Regions from separate parts of the Shewanella sp. MM_2022_3 genome, predicted to be linked through region 1. Evidence: predicted binding sites of a transcription regulator. Region 1 holds the regulator's gene; the other holds the start of a gene.
The links. Region 1 encodes FliA, which starts transcription of late flagellar genes. Its sites were predicted from a motif close to CTAAAGNTNNNNNNNNNNNNGCCGATA; they were not measured.

Region 2: a site for FliA is predicted at 2,608-2,634, ahead of MMG82_RS12385 (DUF5610 domain-containing protein). Genes of this name have one in related genera too.

Annotation. Positions count from the first base shown of each region.
Region 1 is NZ_JAKZGV010000013.1:26,192-30,409, reverse strand. Features, by position in the region: gene flhF (flagellar biosynthesis protein FlhF) at 1-824, shown strand, start outside; gene MMG82_RS09660 (MinD/ParA family protein) at 829-1,710, shown strand; gene MMG82_RS09655 (RNA polymerase sigma factor FliA) at 1,703-2,416, shown strand; gene cheY (chemotaxis response regulator CheY) at 2,464-2,847, shown strand; gene MMG82_RS09645 (protein phosphatase CheZ) at 2,861-3,598, shown strand; gene MMG82_RS09640 (chemotaxis protein CheA) at 3,614-4,218, shown strand, end outside.
Region 2 is NZ_JAKZGV010000021.1:37,474-41,691, reverse strand. Features, by position in the region: gene MMG82_RS12400 (hypothetical protein) at 16-435, shown strand; gene MMG82_RS12395 (glutathione S-transferase N-terminal domain-containing protein) at 442-1,038, opposite strand; gene MMG82_RS12390 (ferredoxin--NADP reductase) at 1,110-1,859, opposite strand; gene MMG82_RS12385 (DUF5610 domain-containing protein) at 1,969-2,574, opposite strand; gene MMG82_RS12380 (histidine phosphatase family protein) at 2,758-3,351, shown strand; gene MMG82_RS12375 (FMN-binding glutamate synthase family protein) at 3,363-4,218, shown strand, end outside.

The sequences.
Region 1 (4,218 bases):
TCGGTGCCATGCTGGAGTCAAAGTTGTTGGAGGCCGAGTTTTCACCAGCGGTGGCAAACAAATTAGCTGCGCTGAGCCAACACTATACTCCTGCAGAATTAGTTCGTGCACTGCCGCAAAGTCTTGCGAATATGCTTGATAATCAAGGTGATGATATTGTTAAGCAAGGCGGTGTTGTGGCATTAGTTGGTCCCACTGGTGTGGGGAAAACCACTTCCTTGGCTAAACTGGCCGCACGCTTTGCTGCTCACCATGGTGCTGACCAAGTGGCATTGATTACCACAGATCATTATCGTATTGGCGCCTATGAGCAATTGGCCACCTATGGCAAAATCATGGGCTGCCCAGTCAAACAAGCCCATGACCTTGCTGAACTAGAGCAAATTCTGTATCAGTTTAGAAATCGCAAGCTAGTATTGATAGATACCGCGGGTATGGGCCAACGAGATATGCGGCTTTACCAGCAACTTGATAATTTAACTGCAAATAGCAGAATACCTATCCGCAGTTATCTGGTACTGTCTGCCACAGGACAGCGCCGCGTGCTGCAAGATGCTGTAAATCACTTTAAACGCATTCCCTTATCTGGTGTTGTACTCACCAAACTTGATGAATCTGTGTCTTTAGCGGGCGCATTAAGTGTGTTGATCCAAAGTGGATTGCCATTAAGTTATGTTACGGATGGGCAGCGAGTGCCCGAAGATATGAAAGTTGCTGATACTTTGATGCTCGCTGAGCAAGCATTAGCGGCCTTAGAAAACACAGAACAACAATCGTTACCAGACACAGCGTGGTCAGATAATATGACCTGTGCATTTGAGTAGAGTTATGACCCTGGATCAAGCAAGTGGTTTACGTATGATTAATCAACCCTATAACGAAAAAGTGAAAGTAATCGCGGTTACGGGTGGTAAAGGTGGTGTGGGTAAAACCAGCGTATCCATCAATACTGCTGTAGCATTAGCCGAGAAGGGCAAGCGTGTCTTAGTGCTTGATGCTGACCTTGGCTTAGCAAACGTCGATGTCATGTTAGGGATCCGTGCTGAACGTAACCTTTCCCATGTATTGTCTGGCGATGCTGAGTTAGATGACATTATTGTCCGGGGGCCTAAAGGTATTGGGATTGTGCCAGCTACATCGGGTACTCAGGGCATGGTAGAGCTAAGTCCTGCGCAACATGCGGGCTTAATTCGTGCTTTCAGTGAGATGCGCACCCAGTTTGATATTCTCATCGTGGATACTGCCGCGGGGATTTCTGACATGGTACTCAGTTTCTCCCGTGCGTCACAGGATGTGTTGGTTGTTGTTTGTGACGAACCAACGTCTATTACTGACGCCTATGCGTTAATCAAAATCCTCAGCCGTGAACACGGCGTCTTCCGCTTTAAAATTGTTGCAAATATGGTGCGTAGTTTACGCGAAGGTATGGAATTGTTTGCTAAACTCAGTAAAGTGACCGACAGATTCTTGGACGTGGCACTTGAATTAGTTGCGACCATTCCATTTGATGAAAATTTGCGTAAATCGGTTCGCAAGCAAAAGTTAGTGGTTGAAGCTTATCCTAAGTCTCCCGCTGCAATTGCTTACCAAGGTCTAGCGAATAAAATTATGAGCTGGCCAGTACCACAGCAACCTGGTGGGCATTTGGAGTTTTTCGTTGAGCGCTTAGTTCAACGACCAGATTTTCAAGAGGAAAAAACGAGTGAATAAAGCCGCAGCGTATACTTGTTTAGACAATAAAACGTCAATCGTTGAACAGTATGCACCGTTGGTTAAAAGAATTGCACATCACTTGCTCGCCAGATTACCTGCCTCTGTGCAGTTAGATGACCTGCTACAGGCGGGGATGATGGGATTATTAGAAGCATCATCTAAGTTTGATGGCGGTAAAGGTGCAAAGTTTGAAACCTTCGCCGGCATAAGGATCCGTGGCGCCATGTTGGATGAAATCCGCCGTGGCGATTGGGTTCCTCGTTCTGTCCACCGAAATAATCGTCGAGTTGCCCAAGCCATTGATGAATTAGAGCAAGTGCTAGGTCGTGATGCGCGCGACACAGAAATTGCAGAAAAACTTGATATGACGCTCGATGAGTACCATCATATTCTTAATGATGTTTCTGTTGGTAAAATCATAGGGATAGAAGACTTAGGCGTATCACAGGATATACTCACTACAAGCGATGATATTAGCGATGGTACGTTTGAGGTCTTGGCAGAAACCCAGTTTCATTCTGCACTTGTTGAGGCGATAAAATTATTGCCCGAAAGGGACGCGCTAGTGCTATCGTTATACTACGATGAAGCATTGAATTTAAAAGAGATTGGCGCCATTCTTGAGGTAAGCGAATCGCGTGTTAGCCAGATATTAAGTCAGGCAATGTTGCGACTCAAAGGCAAACTCAAGCATTGGACATAAGTATAATTATTAATTGAGCACTGAATGTCAGCTCACCGGAGGAAACCTTGGACAAGAATATGAAGATTCTCATCGTTGATGACTTTTCGACAATGAGACGTATCATCAAGAACTTGTTGCGAGACTTGGGCTTTAACAACACCCAGGAAGCGGACGATGGCTCAACCGCCTTGCCAATGTTGCAAAAAGGCGATTTTGATTTTGTCGTTACAGACTGGAATATGCCAGGCATGCAGGGTATCGATTTACTTAAAGCCATTAGGGCCGATGACTCCTTGAAGCATCTACCGGTATTAATGGTCACTGCCGAGGCAAAACGTGAACAAATTATTGCTGCTGCACAAGCGGGTGTGAATGGGTATGTGGTAAAGCCTTTTACCGCAGCAACATTGAAAGAGAAGCTAGATAAAATATTCGAACGACTCGCTTAAGCAGGGATGAGCTATGAAGTCACATACATCAGGGCTCATCACGCTCGAGCATGCTCAGCGTTTAGTCGAACTGTTAAGCGCGAATGAACAAAATCAAGCTGATGATTTATTAAGAGAACTGGCAGCTCCTCTTCAGAGGGAACTTTTTGATGAGGTAGGCAAACTCACTCGCCAATTGCATAGCGCTCTTATGGATTTCCAAATCGATAATCGGTTAGTTGAGTTAGCCAATACAGAAATACCCGATGCTAAGGAACGGCTAAGTTATGTCATTGACATGACTGAACAAGCTGCAAATAAGACTATGGATGCTGTTGAGGAGTGCTTGCCGTTAGCGAATGCATTAACCGCGAACATCCAACAAGTGATGCCATCGTGGGACAAATTAATGCGTCGTGAAATTGCCCTCAGTGATTTTAAGGTGCTTTGCCATAACGTTCAGCATTTGATGTCGCGAAGTGAATTGGACTCAAACCGATTACGCGAATTGCTCAACCAAATATTGATGGCGCAGGATTTTCAAGACCTGACTGGACAAATGATCCGCAGGGTAATCGATCTAGTGATGGAAGTTGAAAGTAATCTGGTGTCTATGCTGACGGTGTTTGGTGAGCAGCCAATAATTGAGAGTCAGATTACTCAGAAAAATAATATTGAAGCTGAAGGGCCGATAATGAATGCCGAGCTTCGTCAAGATGTAGTAACAGGTCAAGACGAAGTGGATGATCTGCTATCGAGTCTGGGTTTCTAACTGGGAGTCAATTTGATGGCCTTTGATGTAGATGAAGAGATACTCCAGGACTTTTTAATCGAGGCGGGGGAAATATTAGAGTTGCTTCAAGAGCAGCTTGTTGCCCTTGAGAATAATCCTGATGATACTGACTTGCTAAATGCCATTTTTAGGGGGTTTCACACCGTAAAGGGCGGCGCAGGTTTCCTAAGTTTGACTCCCATGGTTGATGTCTGCCATGAGGCAGAAAACACATTCGATTTATTGCGTACTGGCAAGCGCAGTGTCACAGCAGAATTAATGGATATTATTCTTCAGGCTGTTGATGCGATTAACACCATGTTTGCTCAAACCCAGCAGGGAGAGCAACAAGATCCTGCTGATGCTGCATTACTTGCAAAGTTAAAGTTACTTAGTTCTGGTGAGCCTCTGCCGTCAGAATTAGGACAAACTGCGTCAGAGCCTGAATCTATTGCTGAGCCCGAACCCGAGCCCGTTATTGAAACTGTTGTTGACGTTGTCGCAGTTGAAGAGATGCCTGTTGAGGCTGTGAGTTCTTCAAACTCAAGTATTGATGAGATTAATGAAGCGGAGTTTGAGGCTTTGCTTGATGCACTGCACGGTAGTGGAAAAGGTCCCGG
Region 2 (4,218 bases), on a different contig from region 1:
TAGTTGGGAGGTATTATGTTTAGCATGCTACTACTCTTCATTACCATTCTTGGACTAGCGATATTTATGACCTACCAAAATAGTCAAAAGCAGCACAAGTCGTTTGCCAAAACCACGAGTTCGGCAAAACGAGCAAAGCACGGAACGACGATATTGAATGCCTTCCACTGCGTGAGTATTGAAAATGAAGCAAATTGCTGCAAACAGGTCGATGCAATTAAAGGAAAACGCTTCCTGTCAAAAGAAGCACCTGAAATTCCAGTGAAAGGCTGCACCCAAAGCCAATGTCAGTGCCACTATAAACACTATGACGATAGGCGCCAAGCTGGTAACGATCGCCGAGTTGACTACGGCATGACTAAAGAGCTCTTCGGCGCATTTGGTGAACATAATCGCCGAGATAAGCCTAAAGGCCGGCGCTTAACCGACCATTGACAATATTTATTGTGGGCGAGTATCTACAAACGCAGGTAAATCACGCATTTCGCTAAACCAGATCGCAGTCGCTGGAGCAACTTTACGCCAATCGAGTTCAGGGTGTCTGAAATCCATATAATCCAACAAACAGATTAACGCTAACTGTGGCGCTTGTATGGTTGCTTGAGTAATCACGCTCTGATGTTCCATCTGCATCAACCCACGCAGCAGAGCCTGCTCAAAACGTGATGTCCAAAAAGCTGATCTCACCCCCTCATCTTCACGCATTTGCTCTTGGCGCAACTTCACCGCGCTATCAATTAATCCCTTGATCATCGAGTACTGGCACTGCAATACCCAGTTATAAGGTTGACCGCCAAACATTTCCTGTGAACCTAATTCTGCGTCCAGATAACGCATAATCACTTCGCTATCGAAAATAGGCACGCCATCATTCGTGATCAGACAGGGAATTTGACCTAACGGATTAACATCAAGCAACTGTGCCGTATTTTCCATTGGATTAACGAGGACTTCTTCAATATCTTTAATCCCTAAATAACTGATTAAGCTACGAACACAGCGAGCATAGGGTGACGCAAGGGAGCAGAGCAACTTCATCAAAAAATCCTTCTAAACGACAACTATAAAGCAACGAATACGTTGGTAACGGATACTAAACACTCGCATTATTACCAATATTTTTCTACGGTAATTTGCCCAGGAGCACGGCGTAAATTTTTCGAGAGCCCCTTATCAAGCAATGCCGCTTGGGCGCCGCTAATCATCCCAGGATTACCGCAAATCATCACCTGGGAATCCGCCGCACTTAAGGTTAATCCGACTTTTCGCTCGATTTCACCCGAGACTAAGCCATCGGGGATACGGCATTGCAATGCGTCATCAAGCTTTTCACGGGTCACAGTTAAACACAGGATAAACTGATCTGGATATTGCATCGAATAAGCCTTTAGTTTATCGAGGTAGGCTAAATCTTTAGCTTCGCGCACACCATAGACAAGTACGATCTTCTCAAAACGCTGCCAAGGTTCGGCGGTATCCAGCATGGATAAGAATGGCCCGATGGCCGTACCTGTGGCTAAAAACCATAAATGCCGACCTTGTAATTCTCCCTTTGGGATCTCATCTAAGGTCATAAAACCCGTTGCCGTTGGAGTGATTTCTATTTCATCACCGATGGTAAGATTCTGTAATTGTGGGGATAACTGGCCATCCTCTACAGCAACAGCCAAAATTTCGGCATAGGGTTTATCGGGAGAATTAACAAGGGAATAAGCTCTAGCGATACGCTTATCATCTTGCAGTTGACTGAGTTTAATAAATTGACCGGGAATAAAGGGAGCTAACTCGGCCGCTATCCGCAGTGAAAATAACTTGTCGTTCCAATCAATACGTTCAATAACGCGTCCCCTAGTCCACATAACTCGCCCTCAAGCAAAACGTTAAATAGGCTCCTAGCATAGACGGTTATTCACACAACAAAAACCCCTTATTGTAAGGGGCTTAAGAGTTAAGATATGCAAGATTAAATTAAGTGTTAGTCGCTTGAGTCTCATTTGATTTTTTATTAAAACTGTCCCTAAAGGCCTGTAATCCTTCTTGAACGAGCCCATAGGTTTTATCCACACCATCGGCAATATCGCCCTGCAGCACTTTAAGACCAGATAAAATATCCCTCGCCTCTTTAAAGCCATTATCGATAGCGCCACCAATGATGGTCATAAAGCTGTCGAGCTGTTCGTCAAAACTCATATTCGAATTTTGCTGCTGATGAACACTAAAAAATTGCGTCGCGAAACTCACAATACGATCGGCAGTGGCCTCGGGGGACGTATCGACACCGTTATCATAGGCGGTTTGAATCGCGTTCTCGCCCATAGAAGGAGCTAACTCTTTGTTTATCGCTTCGATTGCTGCGCGATAAAGCAAGGTCATAGATTGATCACCCGACTTTAGGCTTACATCTTCCTGCGCCGATAGAATTGCTTGATTCATTAACTGCTTACTAGTTTGCTGCGCCGTCTGTTTAGAGGTGGCATCCACATTTTTCGTCTTATCACTATTTGCCGCGTTTTCAGCATATTTACTGTGGGTCGAAGAAGTGCTCTGTACCTGTGCAGGGTTATTGATTTCCATGATGCTAGTCCACTCAACTTGGGGAGACTTAATTATCGACCAAAATTTGAGCAACTTTAGCAATTTTATAAATTGCAGTACCATTCATACTTAATGCAATGATACAAATAGAGAATAGGTTTGTTTGTTCAATACCATCCTAACCCCCTCTTAATACTCGCCCATAAAATAAGGATATAAGGCATGGCAATCGCCCAATATTTACATGGTTTTTTGCGGCATAATCGAAGAATCGGTTTCAATTCAGGAACGCTAATACAATCATTACTGATAAGTCTGCTATTCTTCGCCAGCATTGGACTTAGTCCGATCAATCAAGCTATTGCCGATAATCGATTAATCATTCTCGTAAGACATGCAGAAAAAGCTGATGAGCCCGCAGGCGATCCTCCCCTTTCAGCCAGTGGCAATATACGTGCTCAGGCGCTTATCAGCGCCTTAAAACGTACCCCCATTTCGCAGCTGATTGCGACTCAATATCAAAGGACTCAGCAAACCTTATTACCGATTTCAACGGAGCGGCATTTACCGATTACTGTGCTCGAGGCAAAAAAACCTCTCGAACCCCATATCCAACATATTGTTGAACAAGTACATGCGGTTAAAGGTAACAGCTTAATTGCAGGGCACTCCAACACCGTGCCACTTATCATCAAGGCTCTCGGTGGCCCTGAAATTACCAACATCAGTGAAGATGATTACAGCCAGTTGTTTTTACTTTCCATTAATGATGGACAACCTGCCAGCTTGATCTCCACCCGCTACGGCAATGAATAGAGGATAACAAGATGCACGAATTGAATTGGTTTATGTGGGGACTAGATCTCTTATCTGGGCTGTTTTTAATCATTATCGGTTTTGGCGCTCTAGCCATTGTCTACATGTACTTTGCTGACAAATTGCAAACCAAACAGGCAGTACGCCATAACTATCCTGTGATTGGTCGTTTTAGATATTTATTTGAGAAACAAGGTGAATTTTTCAGACAATACTTTTTTGCCCAGGACAGGGAAGAACTCCCCTTTAACCGCGCAGAACGAAGCTGGGTATATAGAGCGGCTAAAAATGTCGATAGAACGATAGCATTTGGCTCGACCCGGCCCTTGGACACGACAGGTACGATTATGTTTATGAATACCGCCTTTCCGACCCAAGATGAGGACATTACACCCATTCATCCGCTGACTATTGGCGCCGATTGCCGCGAACCTTACACCACAAATACCATTTGCCACATCTCTGCCATGAGCTTTGGCGCTCTGTCCCGCCCCGCTATCACCGCCTTATCCCATGGTGCGGCGCAGGCAGGTTGTTGGTTAAATACCGGTGAAGGCGGTTTAAGCCCTTATCATTTAAAGGGCGGCTGTGATTTAGTCTTTCAAATCGGCACCGCCAAATATGGCGTTCGTAACGAGCACGGCCATTTAGACGATAACAAACTCAAAACAATTGCGGCGCACCCTCAAGTCAAAATGTTTGAAATCAAAATGAGTCAAGGCGCAAAACCCGGTAAAGGTGGCATCCTACCTGGCGTAAAAGTGACAGAGGAAATCGCCCATATTCGCGGTATTCCACAGGGACAAGATTCCATCAGTCCCAACGGTCATATCGAGTTTAAAAATGTTGGCGATATTCTGGATATGA